DNA from 3 places in the Paenibacillus sp. HGF5 genome. Region 2 is predicted to be linked to each of the others. Evidence: riboswitches for the same ligand, from Rfam matches in the RefSeq annotation. Region 2 holds a riboswitch; each other region holds the start of a gene.

Region 1 (3,270 bases), on a different contig from region 2:
CGGCTGGAGCCGCATTGATCGGGAAGGTCAGTTTACGCTTCAAGGCGACGAGTATCGTCTGCCTGCGGCTGCCGGCGACGTGACTCCGCAATCGATTGTTGCGGATGCAGCGGATCGGGAGATTAAACCGTACCTTATGGTTTACGCTTTGGACGGAAACGGCGAATTAACCAAAGTCCTCAGCGACAGCAGCCTTCGCCAAAAGTCCATTGAAGGCATCACGACTGCGGTGGCGGATAACGGATTCGGCGGCGTGGTGCTTGATTTCGAAGGGCTTGGTTTTAAACTGGATGCCGCGAAGCAGCAGAAGCTGCTTAATGATTACGTCAAGCAATTGAAAGCGGCATTGCCCGGCGACATTGCTCTGTCCTTAGCGGTCCCGCCACTGAACAGCGCCTATAAAGGCTATGATTACAAGACGCTGGCCTCCCTTGCCGATGATCTTATCGTCATGGCGTATCAGTACAATCCGGTAGGCACCAAAGCCCAGGTTCCTGAGCCCAACAGTTTGGTGGACCAAGCAATTCAGCAGGCACTTCAGGCAGGCGTTCCTAAGCAGAAGCTCCTGCTCGGCATCAGCTTAAGCAGCGAAACCGCCACATCCGTCGACGATAAGCTCGGCTTGGCCAAACGCTATGATCTGAAAGGTGCCGCCTTCTGGCGTCTGGGCTTGTTCCGTTCCTATAATAATGGCATGGAAGCCGCCGTGAATGCCTCTGTCGTAAAGGAATAATCTAGTGAATCTTTTCGCAGAATCCCAAATTATAATTTTCTCTAAAAAAAGAAAGCCTGACAAGATCATCTCTTGTCAGGCTTTCCGGTTATGTATCGAACTCTAAACTACCTGTTCCAATTAGCTTGCGCTTCCTACCAGTTTAGCATAATTCTCTTGACTCAATACGCGGCGCGCCGTAACATAACGCGGTTCGTAATACGAGTCGCTAAGCTTGCTGATTCTTACGCCCTTACTGCTGGAAGCATGCGCAAATTGTCCATCTCCAATGTAAACGCCCGCATGGGAAATGCCGCTGCCGCTTGTATTGAAGAATACCAAATCTCCGACTCTCAGGTCCTCGCGATCCACATGAACCCCGGCTTTAGCCTGACTCTGGGATGTGCGTGGAAGATCTACGTCGAAATTTCTAAACATATACAGAATAAATCCGGAGCAATCAAATCCGCTTGTCGTTGTTCCGCCCCATTTATAAGGCGTTCCTACCAATTGCTTCACTTGATGCTGAAAATTCGGTTGTTGATCAGCATAGGCTGATACGGCACCTGAAGAAAAAATAATTGCAGACCCAAGCAATGTGATGACAAACTTCTTCAAAATATGTTCTCTCCTTCGATGCCTACGGAGTTAGCTAAGGGTTCGGTTGAAGGTTCCCTATACTCTCTATGGTACAAGAATAATTCACCCAAGACGGTTCCCCCGTTTTCACAAACGAAATTCGGCAAAATTCATTAACATTTTGTAACCTTCTCTTAATATAGTATACAAGCAAGGATGCTGTCAATAATATCCTAGAAATCTATCACTATATGTTAATCAATGTCGTATGGGCTGAAAATTTTCATGTATTTTCAGTACAGCATCTCACATACTCATGACAATTATGTAACTCTCCATCGAACCTCCGGCGACGTTTTATTAACGGGCGTGCAACTTTTGGGCAGTTCGGAACGTTTACATATTCAGACAAGAAATCAAAGAGGTGATCCTTCGCTTATGAGTCAAATCACGATGGCTGAAGCTTTGGCAGTCCGGGCAGCAATCAACCGTCTCATGAATCAATTGATGTCGGAACGCTTGAACAACAGCAGCACGATCATTGAAAAAGGGGAAACGGCGGAGTATCCTGCACGCAGCGTGGATGCCATTACGGAAGAGATCGAAGCCGCCGCAGCGGATTACAGAAAGCTGGATCTGCTGATGGCAATCTCCAACACGACGCAGACCATTAGTTGGAACGGCTCCGACATGACCATCATGGAGGCGATCGAGCTCGCCAAACAAATGCGCAGCGATATCGGACAGCTTGCCCATCTCGGCTCCCGCAAGAAGCTGGAGCGCCAGAGCAGCCGGGGAAGCGGAGATGGCGCCGTAACGCTGTTTAACGTGGCCTTATACGATCCGGAAGCTTATCAGGCGCAGGCGCGCAAGAAGGAACGCGAAGTGACCAGGCTCTCCTCACTGATCGAACATGCTAACCATACGAGCATGATTACGTTCGACGCATCAAAATATATGGAATAGCGGAAGCCGCCGGCTCCAAGCCTGCAGGCCGCCTCGCGTGCGGGTTTGGAGCCGGCGGTTACCGTCGGCGGGCGGGAAAGTGCGGGCAACCGCTTATTGTTTGTCGGATACAAACAAACCTAATAGGAAACCAAAAACTCGACTCCAGTGAAAACGGATGACGGCTTACGGTTTACGCCTATCACCTGTCACAAGTTACGGACTTCTCTTACGCAAATAGGATCGCTCCGTTTCCCGCTCTCTTCATGAAATAATCAGAAAGCCGCCCTTGAAGGGCGGCTTTTGTTGCCTTTTCTTTATGAATATATTATTGGAACAAGGCTGCGGCTCCCACCAGGCCAACATCGTCCCGCAGTCCCGCAGGAACGATCTCGTACGTTCCTAGATAGGACGGCATGACCAGCTTATCCGTCATTTCCCGCAGCTGCGGGAATAGTAGCTCCCCTGCTCTGCTCACACCCCCGCCAACCACGATGCGATCGGGGTTGAAGCTATGAATGACGTTAACCAGTCCAAGCGCCATGTAATAGACGGCGCGATCGATGACCTCTATTGCGACGGGGTCATGAAGACGTTTAGCCTCGAATACATGCCTGGCGTTCACGCCACCATCAGCTGCGGCCAGTTCGGAAATAACGCTGGGTTGGGTAAGCATCCGCTGGGATGCTGCCAGGCCGATGGCCGTTCCTGAAGCAAACACCTCCCAGCAGCCATGGCTGCCGCAATTGCACTGCGGACCGCTGGGATCAATGATATGATGCCCAAGCTCCCCCGCAAAGGAATTGCTGCCCAGAAACAGCTTGCCATCCAGCACGATGCCTGATCCGATGCCTGTGCTGAGCGTCACGTAAACCATATTCGTCGACCCTCGGCCGGCACCTCTTACATATTCGCCCCATGCGGCTGCATTGGCATCATTCAGCACCTGTACTTCCGTATTCAGATCACGTTCCATCCAGGCTTTGAGAGGGACGTTGGTCCATTCCGGCAAATTCGTGCCGTGAATGACAATG
Region 2 (3,270 bases):
ATGTAATTGTTGCGGAGCACCATCGCCTGATACGTTAAATCCGCCATCGTGATGAAATAAACGAGCGAGGTGGATTTGATGAGTTCCACAAGCTGATTCCCGAACGGGGGAAGCATTCGCAGGGACGCTTGGGGCAGTATAACGTTCCACAGCCTCTGCCAAGGCCTCATATTAAGCGCCACGGCAGCTTCCCACTGTCCTTTCGGAACGGCCAGCACCGCGCTGCGAACAATCTCGGAGCCGTATGCGCCGAAATTAAGTCCGATCGCGAGAATCGCCGCCAGCATTTTCGGAAGCTCGATGCCGATGAACGGAAGGGCAAAATACAACCAGAAGAGCTGCACCAGCAAAGAGGTTCCCCGAAAAACTTCGACGTACACGACCGTCGCCGTGCGGACGATCCACAGCTTCGACAGCCGGCACAATCCGGCTGCAAAGGACATCACGATAGCCAGGATGGCTGAAAAGAACGCGACGATAATCGTGATCTCTGCTCCTTTGAGCAGCGTCGGAAGAAAATCGATCCAAGAATTCGGCATGCTATTCCCCGCAGAGCGCAGCGGCCGTCATCTCACCCGGGAGCTCTTCTTCCGTGAACCCGAACTCTTGCAAAATTTCCAGCAGCTCGCCCGACTCCTTCATCTTTTCAAGCTCTGCATTATAAGCCTCCTGGAACTCGGTATCCGCTTGGCGGAAAGCCGTAGCCCCGTAACCGCGAACGCTTTCGCCGTCGATGACCGGCTGTTCGAAATCAGCCACGCGTTCGATGCTGTCGTCGCTGGCTGAATCCAGCATCGCCTGCAGGGACGGCCCCGTCATGGTAATCGCCTGCACCCGATCGGCCTGGAGGGCGCTGATCGCCGAAGCCTGGTCAGGGACCTGTACGATCCGGTCCGCAGGAATGCCTGACTTCTCCATGTAGCCGATTTCGACCGCGCCGGTCATGACAGCCACCTTGGCCTGCTCATTCTTGGCAATGTCCTCATAGCTTCCGAGTTCCATCGGATTCCCTTGCTTTACCGCAAGGGCTTCCCCGATGCTGTACTCCGGATTCGCGAACAGGACGGCAGAGCAGCGGTCCGGATTAATGAACATGCCTGCCGTGATCAGATCAAACCGATCGGCCTGCAATCCGGCGACCAGCGAACCGAATTCCGTTAGCTCCCCTCTCATCTCCTTGATGCCAAGACGCTCCAGAATAACGCGGGCAATCTCAACCGCCTCGCCCGTGAGCTCCCCATTGGCTTCTTTGTAGGCATACGGCTTCTCGTTCGCAAACCCTACGGTGATATATCCCTGCTCTATGGCTCGATCCAGCGTACTTCCTTTGTCGCCGCAAGCCGCGAGCAGTACCACCATCATCACGGACAACACCAGCACAACCACTTTCTTCAAAACCTTCCACAACCTTTCGTAATAGCTTTTCACTTTCTTAAAAAAACGGCATGACGAAATTATCCGTGTTAGCACATGTGTTAACTTGGATATATGGACATTCAGATACCCGTGCATGGGACGAGGCTTCAGGGAAGATGATTCATCGGCTTCCTTGCACGCTTTGACCCAATGCCGTCTGATCGATTCAATTCATTCCACATTTGCAGACGTTGCCCCTCCTCTGTAATTGAATGCTAAAAAGACCACCAAACAGGGGATCTAGACATAGCTCCGCCAGCAGGGGGTCAAAAAATAGAGAAAAGGCCCCTATAGAGAATAAAGGGCCTTTTGTATGAACATCCATTATGTATGCAAGACCCATCCACTGCTGACGAGGTTAGCTGACGGACTCGGGTAAGATGGTACCCTACACTCGTGAATTCCAAGTGACTCGCCCCTGGTGAAACTGGTTCCCCCGCTTTCCGGAATATGTATGCCGGAAACTAAGCGTGTGTTCATGATAAAGGGAAGCTCAGGAAAAGTCAAACCCCTTTAACCGCTTTTTCTGGAAATTCAGAAGTGAAAATACCGTTTTTGCAACGAAAATATCGAGCCTTTTGAACACCTTATTTAAGGCTGTCCATACACCGGATTGGTCATGGAATCCATGCTCCATTTTCCGCTATATAGCAGGCATTTGACGGGTCTTGCGGAAATCGTTCATGACATATACGTTTAATGCCATGAATGAGCCCCGGATCAGGAAGTCTGCCCATATGAAATACGGGGCCGAAAAAAATTTTTGAAACACTCCATAATAAGTCCGATAACAACGCCTGGAATGACTTGCAAAAAGCCCCGATGCTTAGCATCAGGGCTTTTCTCGTCATACCGCGGTATAGCCGCCATCCACCAGCAGACTCGTGCCCGTAATGAAGGAGGCATCTTCACTGGCGAGGAACAATACGGCTTTGGCCACTTCTTCCGGCTGTCCCAAACGGCCCATCGGATGAAGGCCGACCAGGTGCTGCGTGATCGCTTCCGTTCTTCCCTTGATCAGCGGCGTATCGATATATCCCGGACACACGGCATTGATTCGGATTCCTTTGGAGGCATAGTCTGCGCTGAGCGACTGGGTTAACAGCTTGACGCCTCCCTTAGCCGAAGCATAGGCGGTTACCCCTGCTTTTCCGACATGGCTATGGATCGAGCCGCAGTTTACGATCGCCCCTCCGGTTCCTTGGGACAGCATTTGCTGAATGACATATTTATCGCACAGGAAGACCCCTGTCAGATTAATATCAATCGTTCTCTGCCAGTTATCCATCGTTAACTGATCGGCAGGAGCATCATGGGCAATGCCTGCATTCGCGAACAATACATCGACACGGCCAAAATGCTGTACCGTCTGATTCACCATATTCGCGACTTCCTGCTCTTGGGTTACATCCGTTTTGACGAACAGCGCTTCAAAGCCGGCTCCTCTCAATTCGTCGGAAACCGCTTGGCCCTGGTCGGAATAATCCGCGATAACGACCTTGGCTCCCTCTTTTGCAAAAAGTCTGACTGCCGCTTCGCCAATCCCGCTGGCGCCCCCCGTCACAATGACAACCTTGGAATCAAATTTCATGCGTTGATCACTCCTATGTTGTAAATTCATCAACCGGCTATCCATTCATGTAGAATGGGCAAAAACCGACCATGATATTCCAATACCCCGTTTCCTAATGAATGACCAGCATACTATCAAATAAAAAGGACGTTCGCTAAATAACAGTCGCAAAGCAATAACCTTATTCAAGCTCAAGCCCTGTCAGACCGGACGCTCAATCGTAAACATCTCTCCCAGGGTCGAATAGATATTTCCTGCCATGCGGCTCACAGGTTTCAACT
Region 3 (3,270 bases), on a different contig from region 2:
AATGATGAAGGCAGCCGGAATGAATACCCGGGTATGCGCCTTAACGAAGTCCTCAAAAAAGTTGCCGACGGTCATACCCTTGCTGGTCACCGCCCGGATAAAAGCAATCGCCACGCACAGCCCGGTCGCCGCGGACGTGAACATCATCATCGTAATGACGGCCATCTGGGCCAGATAAGACAATCCCGACTCGCCGCTGTAATGCTGAAGATTCGTATTGGTCATGAAGCTGATAATGGTGTTGAACGACAAGGTCGGTTCCATATGGCCGATGCCGTTCGGGTTCAGCGGCAGCACCTTCTGCAGCCGCAGAATCAAGTAGCCCGCCGCAACCAGCACGATATTCGTCAACACAAAGCTGACGGCATATCCTTTCCATGTCATCCCCTTGCGTTCTTTTAAGCCGATCAGAGCAAAGATCGGTTTCTCCGCCCAGGAGAACCATCTGTCCGTTCCATTGCTTTCATTGCGAAACACCTGATATAGATAAGTTCCCAGCGGCTTGACCAGCAGCACCAGAACGAGTATAACGATGGCAATTTGTAAAATGCCCATGACGAATGCCTTCCTCCTTCAGCCGATTCCCTAGAATTTTTCAGGGTGAATCAGCGCATAAATCAAATAGAGAAAAATAAAAATCGTGAATATCAACATGATCATCACGGCTGATCAGCCTCCGGTTCCGAAACCACGCGCCCGCACCAGGACATAAACAGCATGAGCAGTCCGTAGGTTCCTCCCAAAATGAGTGCCATAACTAAATCCTGCATGAATGTAACCTCCCCTAACTCTTGTGGCGTCAGTCCAAACGCTTAGCTCATAACGGCTGCCATCAGAAAGGACACCTGATGATGATTCGTATGAAGCACCACATCGGCACCCAGCCCTTTGTATATCAAGCGCGGATTGCCGGAATGGGTGATCACGTAAATCGACTCCGCGGTCCATGTCCGGCAGATCCGTAAATAGCGGCAGCACAGATTCAAGCTGCTTTCGAACAGAAACACCTTGCTGACGGGAAACTCGGGAATGATCCAGGTCTGCTCGTCTCTTGTATCAATCAAAATGATGGGTTTGCAGCCCAGTTCTCGCAGCCTCAGCTGCTCAGCCCGGTTGTTGGCTATGGCCGCAAACGGAACACGTTTGTGCATCAGCTGGCGGACGAATTCCTCCCCGGCCTTGTTCGGCGCGGATACCAGGATGTATTCCTGTGGTTTCTCCATCTTCGTTTCTCCTCCTAAGGTCAGAAAGAGAAGGCAACAACAAAGAAGCCTGCGGAAAGAGAAGAACTCTTCCCGCAGGCTTCTTAACAGGACACGGTGAAATACACCGTAGCCCAAGTCCACGACAATCGTTGCCTCTCTCGATACGCTTACGAGGTTAGCTGACGGATTCGGGCGTGAGAGTCGCCCTACCCATAGACCGTTATCTTGTCTATAGGATTCACCCCAGAGAGATCAGATTTATCTCCCGACTGGTTCCCCCGTTCCTTTTCCATTCAAGGACTCAGCGAAAATTTGAATACGAGTAGCAGTAATTTTATTGCGATTTGACTTGTCGTCCGACTGGGCATAACAGCAGCGACAGGAGGTTTACGCGGTGAGAGTCGCCTCTACCTTCAAATCTCAGCAAGGCCCATGGTACCTTCTCCTAAGATTCGATCCATAATGAACCCGGCGCAGCTCTCACACTGCCTTTAGATCTTTATGGAACGACTGTCCGTATGCCTTGGTCGTTGATGACCGTCAACTCATAGTTCGTATCATACGACCGGCCCTGCAGGATGTAAATGTGAGCAAAAACACATCTGGCGTTATGTCGAACAGGAACCAAGCAGTATTTCGTATTTATCTTCCGAATACTTCTCTATACTATGTATTTCTCTTGTTTTCTCGTATTTATCGCAATCCAACGAGATACCGAGATTTTGCCACGATAATAGATGACAGGATGGATTGTACGCGTTTTCTTTTGCTGTTTTCATCTATTTTCAGAGTGTACGCGTCACAAACGGTCATTTACTTTTGCGTTCGTCCGGCGTATGATTCAGTGCATCTATTTAAGAAACACATGTTATTCGCTGAGCTCCCGACAGACCGGGAGACGGGGGAACCAAAATCGCCAATTTTCGATTGGTGAATGGGGTGAATCCGCTGCGCCAAGGATCGAAAGGGCCCAGTGGTAGGGTGCTCTCAGCCCGAATCCGTCAGCTAACCTCGTAGGCGCGTTTTGAGAGAGAATACCGTCCAAGCTTTGGCATAGCGGCCGCCGGAATTGGGCCTCTAACCATAAATAGGCCTGGAGAGCGGGGTATCTCTGCTCACCAGGCCTATTTGCCGTGCATATAACATGTTTATAAAGGAGCGTAGATCATATCATGACGAAACTCATCGAGGCAGCACTTACACCCGTCATCGAAACCGCAGTGCCTGCATTAGGTGAAGAGACTATCCGCCATATGGAGATATTTCGTTTCGACCGGGGTTCGGCCGAACGTTTTATCCCCTGGAGCGATCACAGCAGGAACTGCGGCTTGTTCAAAGTCAGCTGCAACGACGCGGCAGGATATGTCGAATATGCCCTGCCAGGCACGAGAGAATTTTCGGACCTGGTCCGCTGGGCATCCGTCTTCTCAAGGCTGAGAGGCATGCCCGTGACTGAGGCCATTCGTTATGCCCGAAAGCAGCAGCAATGGGGATCCGCACGGATGCAACTTGCTGTATCGGCCCTCGCCGATCTGGAGATCAACCTGCATCGGCACATCACCCGGGAGCGGTTAGGCAGACTGCCGCTGGAGCGCTCCTTCCTGATGGACTGCTCGGAGGCGTATTATCATTTCTAGGGACAGCAGCTACAGAGAGCTACTGTCCCCGTTTCCCTTGGATTGGGCAGTTTTCCCGTTCTCAATTAATACTCCGGTTCCTTCGATGATCCGCTCCAACCCAAAAGCATAAGCATGCTCCGGATTGTATGCATTCTGGTGTGCCTGACCGGCAGCTTCTCCAACGCGGGATGCAACCGGAAACCTCTCCCACTCCACAATTCTTGCCAGAGCCGGCGAATAGCTAAGCCACCATTCATCGTCGTCCATTCCCGTGTTGATTTGCGTAGAGACCATGCTGTTTCTCAATCTGGCGCAGCTCTCCACATGCATAAGTATGAGTGATAAGGTAGAGTCCATCTCGATATCGGTCAAGCCGATACCCTCCATAGCACGTAGCTCCAGCTCGTACTTCAGAATCAAGTTAGGGCCTAGAACCGGTCTCCTGC

Evidence for each region. Region 2 has a riboswitch for cyclic di-AMP ahead of ehuB (ectoine/hydroxyectoine ABC transporter substrate-binding protein EhuB). Riboswitches for the same ligand answer to the same signal wherever they lie in the genome.
Region 1: linked by a shared signal. The riboswitch ahead of HMPREF9412_RS13320 (C40 family peptidase) and the one ahead of ehuB (ectoine/hydroxyectoine ABC transporter substrate-binding protein EhuB) in region 2 are both predicted to bind cyclic di-AMP.
Region 3: linked by a shared signal. The riboswitch ahead of HMPREF9412_RS30925 (hypothetical protein) and the one ahead of ehuB (ectoine/hydroxyectoine ABC transporter substrate-binding protein EhuB) in region 2 are both predicted to bind cyclic di-AMP.

Annotation. Positions count from the first base shown of each region.
Region 1 is NZ_AEXS01000079.1:14,282-17,551, forward strand. Features, by position in the region: gene HMPREF9412_RS13315 (stalk domain-containing protein) at 1-733, shown strand, start outside; gene HMPREF9412_RS13320 (C40 family peptidase) at 854-1,330, opposite strand; cyclic di-AMP (ydaO/yuaA leader) riboswitch at 1,334-1,467, opposite strand; gene HMPREF9412_RS13325 (hypothetical protein) at 1,730-2,257, shown strand; gene HMPREF9412_RS13330 (ROK family protein) at 2,565-3,270, opposite strand, start outside.
Region 2 is NZ_AEXS01000016.1:16,381-19,650, forward strand. Features, by position in the region: gene ehuC (ectoine/hydroxyectoine ABC transporter permease subunit EhuC) at 1-539, opposite strand, end outside; gene ehuB (ectoine/hydroxyectoine ABC transporter substrate-binding protein EhuB) at 541-1,395, opposite strand; cyclic di-AMP (ydaO/yuaA leader) riboswitch at 1,751-1,897, opposite strand; gene HMPREF9412_RS01655 (SDR family NAD(P)-dependent oxidoreductase) at 2,264-3,007, opposite strand; gene HMPREF9412_RS01660 (flavin reductase family protein) at 3,191-3,270, opposite strand, start outside.
Region 3 is NZ_AEXS01000180.1:27,733-31,002, forward strand. Features, by position in the region: gene kdpA (potassium-transporting ATPase subunit KdpA) at 1-555, opposite strand, end outside; gene HMPREF9412_RS33755 (potassium-transporting ATPase subunit F) at 586-660, opposite strand; gene HMPREF9412_RS30925 (hypothetical protein) at 813-1,223, opposite strand; cyclic di-AMP (ydaO/yuaA leader) riboswitch at 1,354-1,522, opposite strand; cyclic di-AMP (ydaO/yuaA leader) riboswitch at 2,069-2,241, shown strand; gene HMPREF9412_RS30930 (hypothetical protein) at 2,378-2,842, shown strand; gene HMPREF9412_RS30935 (TetR/AcrR family transcriptional regulator) at 2,852-3,270, opposite strand, start outside.